DNA from 3 places in the Streptomyces sp. NA04227 genome. Region 3 is predicted to be linked to each of the others. Evidence: riboswitches for the same ligand, from Rfam matches in the RefSeq annotation. Region 3 holds a riboswitch; each other region holds the start of a gene.

Region 1 (4,361 bases), 120 kb from region 3:
TCCCGTGCCTCGGCCGAGTCGAAGGGCAGCCGCAGCCGGAAGAAGACGTCCTGCAGGCCCATCACGCCCAGACCCACCGGGCGCCAGCGGGCGTTGGACCGGCCCGCCTGCTCGGTCGGATAGAAGTTGATGTCGATGACCCGGTCCAGGAACGTGACCGCGGTGCGCACCGTCGCGTCGAGCCGCTCCCAGTCGATGCCGTCCCCGGTCACCAGGGCGCCGAGGTTCACCGAGCCGAGATTGCACACGGCCGTCTCGCCGTCGTCGGTGACCTCCAGGATCTCCGTGCAGAGGTTGGAGGAGTGCACCGTGTGGCCGGGCTCGGCGGTCTGGTTGGCGGTGCGGTTGGCGGCGTCCTTGAAGGTGATCCAGCCGTTGCCGGTCTGCGCCAGGGTCCGCATCATCCGCCCGTACAACTCCCGCGCGGGCAGCGTCCGTTGGGCGAGGCCCGCGGCCTCGGCCCGGCGGTAGGCGGCGTCGAACTCCGCGCCCCACAGGTCGACGAGCTCCGGGGTGTCCGAGGGCGAGAACAGCGACCACTCGGCATCCGCCTCGACGCGGCGCATGAACTCGTCGGGGATCCAGTGCGCCAGGTTCAGGTTGTGGGTGCGGCGCGCGTCCTCGCCGGTGTTGTCGCGCAGTTCGAGGAACTCCTCCAGGTCCGCGTGCCAGGTCTCCAGGTACACGGCCGCCGCGCCCTTGCGCCGCCCGCCCTGGTTCACGGCGGCCACCGAGGCGTCCAGCGTCTTCAGGAACGGCACGATGCCGCCGGAGTGGCCGTTGGTCCCGCGGATCAGCGAACCGCGGGCGCGGATACGGGAGTACGAGAGGCCGATGCCGCCCGCGTGCTTGGAGAGCCGGGCCACCTGGTGGTAGCGGTCGTAGATCGAGTCGAGCTCGTCCTGCGGGGAGTCGAGCAGATAGCAGGAGGACATCTGCGGGTGGCGGGTGCCGGAGTTGAACAGGGTGGGGGAGGAGGGCAGGTACTCCAGGCGGCTCATCAGCCGGTACAGCGCGGCCACTTCGGCCAGCGCCGCCTCGCCGCCCTCCTCGGGGGCCAGGCCGCAGGCGACCCGCAGCAGGAAGTGCTGCGGGGTCTCGGTCACCCGGCGGCTCAGCGGGTGGCGCAGCAGATAGCGGCTGTGCAGGGTGCGCAGGCCGAAGTAGCCGAAGCGGTCGTCCGCCTCGGTGTCGATCAGGGCGTCCAGGCGCGCCGCGTGCGCCGCGACGAACGCGGCCGTGGTGTCGGCGATCAGGCCCTCGCGGTGCCCGGTGGCGATCGAGCCGGAGAAGTCGTGCACGCCCGCGCTCGCCGCCTCGTCCCGGATGGCCAGGGTGAGCAGCCGGGCCGCCAGCTTCGAGTACACCGGGTCCTCGGAGATCAGCCCGGCCGCCGACTCCGTTGCCAGCGCGCGCAGTTCGGCCTCGTCGGCGGTGGCCGAGCGCCCGCGCAGCGCGGCGGCGGCCACCCGTCCGGCGTCGGCGTCGGGGAGGTCGGCGGTCAGCCGGGTCAGGGTACGCAGCAGGCCCGCACCGGGTCCCTCGGCCTCGCTGTGAGTCGCAGTCGCCTCATGGGCGGGCGCGATGGTCACGTGTCACTCTCCCTCGCTCGACGGAACCCGCGCAGGAGGGAGCACACGTCTGCCGGGTCACACGGCAGTACGCGTCCTTCGCCCTGTCCGCGGGGCCGGGACGTCTGGCACCCGGAACAGGGCGCGCCGGGTGCGCCGTCGGCAGGTCCTCGGACTCACGGGCAGGTGGAAACGGCCCGTTCACCGTTGCGGGACAGTTCCGGATTCGCACCGGATTCCCCTGCGATGACAGCGAGCATGAGCATACATGTGGTGGGTGCCTGCTGGAGAACACCCCATATCTTGTGGTGTGTTGGACGCGGGGTGTCGGAGCACTGTGCAAGGTGCGGTATACGCCGACGGGCCGCCGGATGGCTCCGGCGGCCCGTCGGGTACTGCTCGCTGCGCTCCGCTCAGTGCGCCGAGCCCGCGGTGGCGGGCGGCAGTTCGCGCTCCACGCCCGGGTCGCCCGCGTCCGCGGTGTAGTCCTCGGGCGAGGTCTCGTCGACGCCCTCGGGCGCCTTCAGGGCCCGCATCACAAGGGTCAGGACCACCGTCACCACGACGTTCAGGACGAACGCGGTGAGACCGATGTACCCGATCTCGCCGATGCCGGGGATCTCCTTCGAGGAGCCGCCGAAGTGCTTCTGCGTCGGGCTCGCCACACCGTACGCGGCGATCGTCCCGTAGAGCATGCCCACGGCCCAGCCCGCGATCAGCGCCCAGCGGTGGAACCAGCGCGTGAACAGGCCGCCGACCAGGGCCGGGAAGGTCTGCAGGATCCAGATGCCGCCCAGGAGCTGGAAGTTGATCGCGACGGTCTTGTCCATGCCGAGCACGAAGACCAGCGCACCGACCTTCACGAGCAGTGAGACCAGCTTGGAGACCTTGGTCTCCTGCTCGGGGGTCGCGTCGGGCTTGAGGAAGTCCTTGTAGATGTTGCGCGTGAACAGGTTGGCCGCGGCGATCGACATGATGGCCGCGGGCACCAGCGCGCCGATGCCGATGGCCGCGAAGGCGACGCCGGTGAACCAGTCCGGGAACATGTCCTCGAAGAGCTGCGGGATCGCCAGCTGCCCGTTGTCCACCTTGACTCCGGCCGCGATCGCCATGAAGCCGAGCAGCGCGAGCAGGCCCAGCATCAGCGAGTACAGCGGCAGGATCGTGGTGTTGCGGCGGATCACCTCACGGCTGCGCGAGGACAGCGTGGCCGTGATCGAGTGCGGATACATGAACAGCGCGAGCGCCGAACCGAGCGCGAGTGTGGCGTACGTCCACTGCCCGGCCTCGCCCGGGACCAGGCCCGCCACGGGCTTGCCCGCCGCCTCGTTGCTCGCGTTGAACTTGTCCCCGGCCGCGGCGAAGATGTCGTCGAAGCCGCCGAGCTTGATCGGGATGTAGATCACGGCGACCGCGATCACCAGGTAGATCAGGGTGTCCTTGACGAAGGCGATCAGCGCGGGCGCGCGCAGGCCCGAGGAGTAGGTGTACGCGGCCAGTACACCGAAGGCGATCAGCAGCGGCAGGTCCTTGATGAACCAGTTGGTGCCCTCGCCGCCGCCGATGCCCATCACGTCCAGGACGGCCTGGATGCCCACCAGTTGGAGGGCGATGTACGGCATCGTGGCGAGGATGCCGGTGACCGCGACGGCCAGCGACAGACCGCGCGAGCCGAAGCGGCCGCGCACGAAGTCCGAGGTGGTGACGTAGCCGTGCTTGTGCGAGACCGACCACAGGCGGGGCAGGAAGGTGAAGATCAGCGGGTACACCAGGATCGTGTACGGCACCGCGAAGAAGCCGGCCGCGCCCGCCCCGTAGATCGCCGCGGGTACCGCCACGAAGGTGTACGCCGTGTAGAGGTCGCCGCCGAGCAGGAACCAGGTGACCCAGGTGCCGAACGAGCGTCCGCCCAGGCCCCATTCGTCGAGGCTGTTCTCGTTCTCCGCCTTGCGCCAGCGCGCGGCGAGGAAGCCCATGACCGTGACGGCCAGGAAGAAGAAGATGAAGACGGCAAGTGCCACACCGTTGACGTCGTCGTTCACTTGGCCGCCTCCCCGGTGCTCCGGCGGGCCTCGGCCGCGGCCTTGCGTCCGCGCTGGTCACGCCGCCACAGCTGGAAGGCGATCATGGTGAGCGCGGTCGAGATGAGCACCCAGGCCATCTGGTACCAGTAGAAGAACGGGATCCCGATGAACGTCGGATCCGTCTTCGCGTACGAGCCGACCCACAGGGTCGCCACGAACGGGGCGATCAGACACAGGGCGATGACCACACGGGCCGGTGTCACCACCGGCTCTCTGACTTCGGATGTGTCCGTCATGGGCGGCTCCCGTTCCCTCACCTCGTATTGATCCGACGAAATGTAGGTGACCCGTCCCGCACTACGAAACCCCTGGTCCGGATGGCGGGCGTAACGTTTCGGTGTCGGGGCCCGGCCGTACGGGAGTTGACGGGAGAGGGCTCAGTCCGCCGGGCGCTGGAGGCGGGCCACGAACTTGTAGCGGTCGCCGCGGTAGACCGAACGCACCCACTCCACCGGCTTGCCCTCCTCGTCGAAGGAGTGCCGCGAGAGCATCAGCATCGGCAGGCCCACATCGGTGCCGAGCAGCCCGGCCTCGCGCGGGGTGGCCAGCGATGTCTCGATGGTCTCCTCGGCCTCCGCGAGCTGCACTCCGTAGACCTGGTCCAGGGCCGCGTACAGCGAGGCGTGCTTGGCCAGCGAACGCCGCAGCGCGGGAAAGCGCTTGGCGGACAGATGGGTGGTCTCGATGGCCATCGGCTCGCCGCTGG
Region 2 (4,361 bases), 3.3 Mb from region 3:
CAGCGCGGCGGTGAGCAGGGTGAGGACGAGGGTGTAGCGGAGGGGGCCGGGGGTGGGGCCCGCGGGTCTCCGGCGGGTGGACTTGCCGGGCGGTGGTGGACCGGGCTTGCCACCCGCCGGTGAAGTGGCTTTGCCGGGCGCCGAGTTCGCCGTGTGGTGCTCCCGGCCGGACGCTTGGTCCCATGTACCGCCCGCAAGACCCGTCACCGCATCCCCCGTACCGCGCCCCCCGTCGGACGCCACGCTCATCGCCCGTTCGCCGGGTGGAGCTGTGCGGCGAGGCGGGCGATGGCGTCGGGGGCGCGGACGCCGAGGACGGTGTCCGACAGGGGCATGACGGCGAAGCGCTTGTTCTTGATCGCCGGGACGTCCTTGAGGGCGGGGTCGTTCAGGAGGCGCTTCTTCTTCTGTTCGACGCTCACCGAGCCGTAGTCGTAGATGACGATCGTCTCGGGGCGCCGTTCCACGACCTGTTCCCAGGAGGCGTCGCCGAAGGACTTGTCGAGGTCGGCGAAGACGTTGCGGCCCCCGGCGCGGGTGATGATCTCGTTGCCGATGCCCTTGCCGCCCGCGGTGAAGGCGGTCTTGTCGCCGCTGTCGTAGACGAAGACGGAGACGGGGCGGGTGTCCTTGGTGTGTTTCGCGGCGGCGGCGACGGTGGCGCGGGCCCGCTCGGTCCAGCGCTTGGCCCGGTCCGGGACGCCGAAGGTGCGGGCGACCTCGTCGACTTCGCGGTACAGGTCGTCCAGTCCGGCCGCGCCGTTGGTGCAGTTCTCGGTGTTGAGGCGGGTGTCGATGCCGGACTTCTGCAGGTCGTCGCGGGCCCGGCCGTCCTTGGCGGCGAAGGCGCTGGCGTAGCCGCCGTAGACGAAGTCGGGGTCGGCGGCGAGGAGTTGCTCCTTGCCGGGGTACTCCTTGGCGAGTACCGGGACCTTCTTGTACGCGGCGCGGTAGGCGGGCGCGATCTTGTCGTCGAGGTAGGCGGTGCCCGCCATCGACTTCTCCAGGCCGAGGGCCAGCATGATCTCGGTGACGTGCTGGTTCATGGTGACGGCCCGCTCGGGGGGCGCCTCGAAGGTGGTGCGTACGCCGCAGTTGGTGACGGTGTACGGGAAGCCGGGCTGCCGGGCCCGGTCGTCGCCGTCCCCGGAGCCGGAGTCGGAGCAGCCGCCGAGTGCGGCGGGGAGCAGAAGGGCAGCGGTGAGCGCGAGGGCGCGCGGGCGCCGGGCCATGGGGGCCTCCTCCAGGGGATCCGCGTCCCCTGCGTAAGTGGAAGAAGGCGGCAGGTCAGTTCCTGGCTTCCCCGCGGGGCGGGGTCACAGTGGCGGGACCGTGCCGGACTCGCACCGGCTTCCTGGGCCTGCCGCCCTGGGTCGCTGCTCAGTATGCCCGCCACCCCTCGGCGTGCCCCCGGCGCTCCCCTCTTCAGTACGCGGTGACGACCTTCACCTCTTCCTCGGTGATCTCGCCCTCGACGATCCGGAAGGAGCGGAACTGGAAGTCGCCGAGGCCGTCGGTGTCGGCGGTGGAGACCAGGACGTAGTGGGCGCCGGGCTCGTTCGCGTACGAGATGTCGGTACGGGAGGGGTAGGCCTCGGTCGAGGTGTGCGAGTGGTAGATGATCACGGGCTCTTCGTCCCGGTCGTCCATCTCGCGGTAGAGCTTGAGCAGGTCGCCGGAGTCGAACTCGTAGAAGGTGGGCGAGCGGGCGGCGTTGAGCATGGGTACGAAGCGCTCGGGGCGGCCGGTGCCCTCCGGTCCGGCGACGACGCCGCAGGCCTCGTCGGGGTGGTCCTTGCGGGCGTGTTCCACGATCTGGTCGTACAGGGCCTGGGTGAGGGTCAGCATGCCGCCCAGAATATGCGGGTGGGCCACCCCGTATCGATGGTCGATACGGGGTGGCCCACATGCTGGAACGGGTGAGGCGGAACCTCAGTCGCGGGAGCCGGCCTCGGCCTTCTGGGCGGTCCGCTGGAAGGCGGTGCCCTGCGGGTTGCGGGAGCGCAGGACCAGGTACGACAGGAGCATGATCGCGCCCCAGATCGGCGCGCAGTACAGCGAGATGCGCGAGTCCTTGTCGATGCCCATCATCACGATGACCATCGCGATGAAGGCCAGCGCGAACCAGCTGGTCCACGGGGCGCCCGGCGCCCGGAACTCGGAGGCGGGCAGTTCGCCGCGGTCGGCCTTGGCGCGGTAGCGGAGCTGGCAGATCAGGATCATGATCCAGGCCCACATACCGGAGATGGTGGCGAAGGAGACGACGTAGTCGAAGGCCTTGCCGGGCCACTGGTAGTTGATCCAGACGCCGACCATCATCAGGGCCGCCGAGAAGGTGGTGCCGATCAGCGGGGTGCCGGCCTTGGTCAGGCGCGTGAACAGCTTCGGGCCCTGGCCGTTGAGCGCGAGGCCGCGCAGCATCCGGCCGGTGGAGTACATACCGGAGTTGCAGGAGGAGAGCGCGGCCGTGAGGACCACGAAGTTCACGATGCCCGCGCCCGCGGCGAGGCCCATCTTGTCGAAGGCGGCCACGAACGGTGAGACGCCCGGCTGGAAGTGGGTCCACGGCACGACCGAGAGGATCATGATCAGGGCGCCGAGGTAGAAGACGGCGATGCGCCACGGCACGGTGTTGATCGCCTTGGGCAGGGTCTTCTTCGGGTCCTTGGACTCGCCCGCGGTGACGCCGACCAGTTCGACGGCGAGGAAGGCGAACATCACGATCTGCAGGGTCATCAGGGTGCCGCCGAGGCCCTTGGGGAAGAACCCGCCCTCGGACCACAGCAGGCTCATGCTCGCGCTGTCCCCGGCGTCGGAGAAGCCGATGGTGAGGATGCCGGCGCAGATGAGGATCATGCCGATGATCGCGGTGACCTTGACCATCGAGAACCAGAACTCCAGCTCACCGAAGAGCTTCACGGAGATGAGGTTGGCGCCGTAGAGGATGAGGGTGAAGATCAGTGCCGAGACCCATTGCGGGATGTCGAACCAGTACGTCATGTACTCGGCCGCCGCGGTGACCTCGGTGATACCGGTGACGACCCAGAAGAGCCAGTACGTCCAGCCGGTGACATAGCCCGCGAAGGGGCCGACGAATTCACGCGCGTAGTCCGCGAAGGAGCCGGACACCGGGCGGTACATGAGGAGTTCGCCCAGGGCGCGCATGATGAAGAAGATCACCAGGCCCGCGATGGCGTACGCGAGGATCAGGCTGGGGCCGGCCTTCGAGATGGCCTTGCCCGCGCCGAGGAACAGGCCGGTGCCGATGGCACCGCCGATCGCGATCATCTGGATCTGCCGGGCTCCGAGCCCGCGCTGGTAGCCCTCGCCGTCCGGGGCGTGGGGTGCTCCGGCGGCTGCCGTGCCGTCGTGCTGTTTGTCGACCCGCGCTGAGGTCATCGTTTCGAGCGCCTTTCTCCATTGCCCGATCCGCGCCGAGTCAAGGCCACGGAATCGGATCCCGATCCCCCCGGATACTGATGGAGTGCCACCGGCGGTCGGCCGGTCGGAGTGCCGGCGGCGGAACAGGGGTGGCGTCCCGTCGGCGGTCGTGAAGATGTATCACGAGTGTTGCGGGCGCTTGAAGAGCCGCATGTGGCGCGCGTCACAGTACGAAAGGGACAGGCGCGCCCGATCGCCGCAAAGTATGCGCATGAGTGACACGATCGTTATCCGGACTTGAGCGTCCGCTGAGCGAACACATTCCGGACACGATGGACGGGACGGACACCCCGGACACGGACAGTCCGGACATGGGCCGCCCGGAGGCGGGCGGCCCGGACGCGATCGGCGGTCCGGTGGCACGCGAGGCGCCTTCCCCTGCGGCGCGCGACGAACCGGGGACTTCCGGCCAAACCGGTGCCCGGCAGCGAGAGCCCCGGGAGTCCCCAGGAGTCCCCCGGCCGACCGTCAGGGCAGCAGCGTGCCGACCAAGGTCTCCTGGAGGTCGCCGAGCCAGAGGTAGGCCAGCACCATCGGCTTGCGCGGGTCGGTGTCGGGCAGCCGGTACAGGAGGTCGGCGTCCTCCTCGTCGACGATGTCGAGCCGGGAGCCGATGGCGAGGCGCAGGTCGTTGAGCGTACGGAGCCACTGCTGGGACTGCTCGGGCAGGAGCTCCAGCGGGACCTCGCGGTCGGCGTCACCGGGTTCGGCGCCCTCGCGGGACAGGCTGAGCGAGTCCAGGCTCCGGATCACCGCGAGGGCGTCCTCGCGTTTGCGCGCGCGCAGATCGTTCTCGGTGAAGCGGCGGAACTCGGCGGAGCGACCGCGGCGCTCCTCCTCGTCGGCGGCGGTGACGGCCGGGCCCGTCTCGTCGGCCGAGCCCTCGGGGCCGCTGTAGGCGTCGGGGAAGAGGCGTTTGA
Region 3 (4,361 bases):
GCGTACTCGTCGAGGAGTTGCTCCAGGCGTGCGATGTCTCCGTAGGAGTCGGCGCGGGCCATCGGCGGGACCAGGTGGTCGATGAGGGTGGCGTGCACGCGGCGCTTGGCCTGGGTGCCCTCGCCCGGGTCGTTGACCAGGAACGGGTAGATCAGGGGCAGGTCGCCGAGTGCGGCGTCGGGGGCGCAGGCCGAGGACAGGCCCGCGTTCTTGCCGGGCAGCCACTCCAGGTTGCCGTGCTTGCCGAGGTGGATCATCGCGTGCGCGCCGAAGCCGCCCGCCTCGGGGTCGCTGGCCATCCAGCGGTAGGCGGCCAAGTAGTGGTGGCTGGGCGGCAGATCGGGGTCGTGGTAGATCGCGATCGGGTTCTCGCCGAAGCCGCGCGGGGGCTGGATGACGATCAGCAGATTGCCGCGGCGCAGCGCGGCGAGCACGATGTCGCCCTCCGGGTTGCGGCTGCGGTCGACGAACATCTCGCCGGGCGGCGGGCCCCAGTGCTGCTCGACCGCGGTACGCAGTTCCTCGGGCAGCGTCGCGTACCAGCGCTTGTAGTCGGCCGCCGGGATCCGGACGGGGTTACGGGCCAGCTGCTCCTCGGTGAGCCAGTCCTGGTCGTGGCCGCCCGCCTCGATGAGCGCGCGGATCAGCTCGTCGCCGTCGCCGGAGACCAGGCCGGGGATCTCCTCCTCGGGACCGAAGTCGTAGCCCTCGGCGCGCAGGCGGCGCAGCAGGGCCACGGCACTGGCGGGGGTGTCCAGACCGACCGCGTTGCCGATACGGGAGTGCTTGGTCGGGTACGCCGAGAGCACCAGGGCGAGACGCTTCTCGGCGGCGGGGACGTACCGAAGTCGCGCGTGGCGTACGGCGATTCCGGCGACGCGGGCCGCGCGCTCGGCGTCGGGTACGTACGCCGGGAGGCCGTCCTCGTCGATCTCCTTGAAGGAGAACGGGACGGTGATCAGGCGGCCGTCGAACTCGGGCACCGCGATCTGGCTGGCCGCGTCCAGCGGCGAGACGCCCTCGTCGTTCTCCTCCCAGTCGCCGCGCGAGCCGGTCAGGCACAGGGCCTGGAGGATCGGGACGTCCAGGGCGGTGAGCGCGCCCGCGTCCCAGGACTCGTCGTCGCCGCCCGCGGAGGCGGCCGCCGGCTTGGTGCCGCCCGCGGCGAGGACGGTGGTGACGATGGCGTCGGCCGCGCCGAGGGCCTCGATCAGCTCGGCCTCGGGGGCGCGCAGCGAGGCCACGTACAGCGGCAGCGCCCGGGCGCCCGCGTCCTCGACGGCGGCGCACAGCGCCTCCACGAAGGCGGTGTTGCCGCTCATGTGGTGGGCGCGGTAGTAGAGCACCGCGACGGTGGGCACGTCGTGGTCGGTGGGGGCGGTGATGCGGGCCGTGCGCTCCAGCGGCCCCCAGGTGGGCGCGGGCGCGGGCGCGTCGAAGCCGTGGCCGGTGAGCAGCACGGTGTCGGAGAGGAAGCGGGCGAGCTGCTCCAGGTTGGCCGGGCCGCCGTGCGCGAGGTAGGCGTGCGCCTCGGCGGCGATGCCGACCGGCACCGTGGAGGCGGCCATCAGCTGGGCGTCGGGGGCCTGTTCACCGGTGAGGACGATCACCGGGCGGCCGTCGGCGAGCAGCAGGTCGAGGCCTTCCTGCCAGGCGCGGATGCCTCCGAGGAGGCGTACGACGACGAGGTCCGCGCCGTCCAGGAGCGCGGGCAGTTCGTCGAGGGCGAGCCGGGAAGGGTTGGCGAAGCGGTAGGCCACCGGGCCGTTCGCCGCGCGGGCACTGAGCAGATCGGTGTCGGAGGTCGACAGGAGCAGGATCTCGCGGGGCTGAGCCTCGGGCGCGTGCGGCATGGGGGCGTTGGCCTTCCTCGGGGTGTCCACGCCCCGGGCAGTTGTCGGACGGCTGAGAGTTCCTGACTCACCCGGGGACCGGGCTCACAGTGGCGGGACCGTGCCGGATTCGCACCGGCTTCCTCACAGGACGGGGCCTGGCCGTCGACGGACCAGTTGGCCCGCCGCAGGAATAGTAAGTGCAGGAGGGGGTGCTTGTCGGCGGGGCGTTCGTCACCTTTGGTGCTGACGGAGGTGCTTGCGGAGGGGCTTTCGGGCGGGCTTGCGCGCAGGCTTGTGGAACGGGCGGGTCCGCCGGGGTCGTGCGCCGTTGGCGCCGGTGCGTGCGCGGGCATGGGGGCGGGGGCGTGCGCGGGCAGGGGATGGGGTGCGTGCGCGGGCACGGGATGGGGTGCGTGCGCGGCGCGGGCGCGGCGGCCGTGACGGTGCCGGAGACAGTGACAGCCGGTGGCGGGAACGGGGCGCAGATCACTGTTCGCGCCGGTGGCGGGGCCGCAGGCCGTGGGTATGCTCGCCGCCATGCCGCCCCACTCGACTCCCTCCGAGGTCGCGGGCCGGGCTCCCTCCCGCGAACGGGGCGACGCCTGCCCCGGCGCACTTCGACTGCACCGCGCCGACGACGGCTTTCTGGCCCGACTCCGGCTGCCCGGGGGCCTGTTGACGTCCCGTCAGGCCGAGACCCTCGCCGACGCGGCGGAGCGGCTCGCCGACGGGCGGCTGAGCATCACCTCGCGCGGCAACGTCGAACTGCGCGGCCTCGGCGAGACCTGCGGCGGCGAACTCGCCGCACTGCTGCACGAGGCGGACCTGCTCCCCTCCGAGCGGCACGAACGCGTACGCAACATCGTGGCCTCACCGGCCGCCGGACTCGACCAAACCGGCTTCGCCCACGTCCAGTTGTGGGCCCGTGAGCTGGACGGCCTGCTGTGCGCCGAGCAGTGGACGACCGCCCTCTCGGGCCGCTTCCTGTTCGCCCTGGACGACGGCCGGGGCGATGTCGCGACCCTCGGCGGCGATGTGACCTTGCTCGCAGCTCCGGCGGGCGAGGCGGTCGTACGTCTCGGCCGCTCGGTGCGCCGGATCGCCGCGGCACACGCACCACGCGCCGCCCTCGCCGCCGCCCGCGCCTTCCTCACCACCGCCGAGAAGGCGGGCAACGGCGCTTGGCGGGTACGGGACTTGCCGGAGGGCCCCGAGGCCGACCGGGAACTCGACCGCCAACTCACTAGATTCCTTGGCGAATCGGGCATTACGGAGAGCGTGGGGAGCACGGAAGGTACGGATAGCACGGAGAGTGCGGAGAATGCTGCGGGGCGCCTTTCGGGGAGGATGGATCGGGCCTCGGGCGCTCCGGCGCAGGCTGCTCGACATCCGGATCTGGAAGTCCGACCCGGCCACGACCCGCGCCCCTCCCCCGGCCTTCTCCGCGCCCCCGACGGCACCCGGACCGTGGTGGTCACGGCGAAGCTCGGCCGCCTCGACGTCGCGCAGTGGCGTGCGCTGCTGCCCGCCCCGGCCGACGAGATCCGGCTCACCCCGTGGCGCGGCCTGCTGCTACCCGGCTTCACCAGCCGCGCCGCCGCCGAGGAACGCCTCGACGCCCTGGACCGCGCGGGACTGGTCACCTCGGCCGCCTCCCCCTGGCTGCCGGTCGGCGCCTGCACCGGCCGCCCGGGCTGCGCGAAGTCCCGCGCCGACGTACGCGCCGAGGCCCTGCCCGCCCCCGGCCCGGGCCTGCCGGTGTACTGGTCCGGCTGCGAACGCCGCTGCGGCCACCCACAGGGCGACTGGGTCGACGTACTCGCGGAGGGCGACGGCCGGTACACGGTGACCGTACGGCGTGCCGGAGCCTCAACTGCCCTGGAGACACAGGGGAGTTCGCAGCAGGCGTCAGCGAGCACGCCCGCGCGGTTCGGGGCTCCGGCGTACGAGGCTCCCGGGGCGGTCGGTGGGACCGCGAACGGCACGAAACCGGAGGACCGTCCACGAGACGACGGCGCACGTGACAACGGCGTACTAGATGTCGACGTACGAGACGACGACCTACGGAAAGCAGTGGCCGCCGCCCGTCATGGCGGTGGAGCAGGGATCACGCCCCGTACGGGGCATCGGGATGAGCGAATGAGCGAGAGCACAGTGTTCGACTACGAGAAGGACGGCGCGGAGATCTACCGCCAGTCCTTTGCCACCATCCGGGCCGAGGCCGACCTCGCCGCACTGCCTGCCGATGTGAGCCAGGTCGCCGTACGGATGATCCACGCCTGCGGCATGACCGACCTCGTGGCCGATCTCGGCTTCTCCCCGCAGGTGGTGGCCCGCGCCCGTGAGGCGCTGCGCGCGGGCGCGCCCATCCTGTGCGACGCACAGATGGTCGCCTCCGGCGTGACCCGCAAGCGCCTGCCCGCGGACAACGAGGTCCTGTGCACCCTGTCCGCCCCCGAAGTACCGGCCCTCGCCGCCGAGTTGGGCACCACGCGCAGCGCCGCCGCGCTGGAGCTGTGGCGTGAC

What was found. Region 3 has a riboswitch for cobalamin ahead of cobN (cobaltochelatase subunit CobN). Riboswitches for the same ligand answer to the same signal wherever they lie in the genome.
Region 1: it holds a riboswitch for cobalamin, as region 3 does, so the genes downstream of both, HUT18_RS25020 (ribonucleoside-diphosphate reductase subunit alpha) here and cobN (cobaltochelatase subunit CobN) in region 3, are expected to answer to the same signal.
Region 2: it holds a riboswitch for cobalamin, as region 3 does, so the genes downstream of both, HUT18_RS10505 (ABC transporter substrate-binding protein) here and cobN (cobaltochelatase subunit CobN) in region 3, are expected to answer to the same signal.

The regions. Positions count from the first base shown of each region.
Region 1 is NZ_CP054918.1:5,862,798-5,867,158, reverse strand. It holds gene HUT18_RS25020 (ribonucleoside-diphosphate reductase subunit alpha) at 1-1,592, opposite strand, end outside; cobalamin riboswitch at 1,715-1,844, opposite strand; gene mctP (monocarboxylate uptake permease MctP) at 1,985-3,613, opposite strand; gene HUT18_RS25010 (DUF3311 domain-containing protein) at 3,610-3,891, opposite strand; gene HUT18_RS25005 (GntR family transcriptional regulator) at 4,033-4,361, opposite strand, start outside.
Region 2 is NZ_CP054918.1:2,493,695-2,498,055, forward strand. It holds gene HUT18_RS10500 (iron ABC transporter permease) at 1-18, opposite strand, end outside; gene HUT18_RS10505 (ABC transporter substrate-binding protein) at 246-1,232, opposite strand; cobalamin riboswitch at 1,268-1,387, opposite strand; gene HUT18_RS10510 (Mov34/MPN/PAD-1 family protein) at 1,426-1,848, opposite strand; gene HUT18_RS10515 (amino acid permease) at 1,933-3,399, opposite strand; gene HUT18_RS10520 (DUF2017 domain-containing protein) at 3,910-4,361, opposite strand, start outside.
Region 3 is NZ_CP054918.1:5,747,726-5,752,086, forward strand. It holds gene cobN (cobaltochelatase subunit CobN) at 1-1,853, opposite strand, end outside; cobalamin riboswitch at 1,886-2,014, opposite strand; partial or broken gene HUT18_RS24530 (cobalamin biosynthesis protein CobG) at 2,361-3,689, shown strand; gene HUT18_RS24535 (precorrin-8X methylmutase) at 3,975-4,361, shown strand, end outside.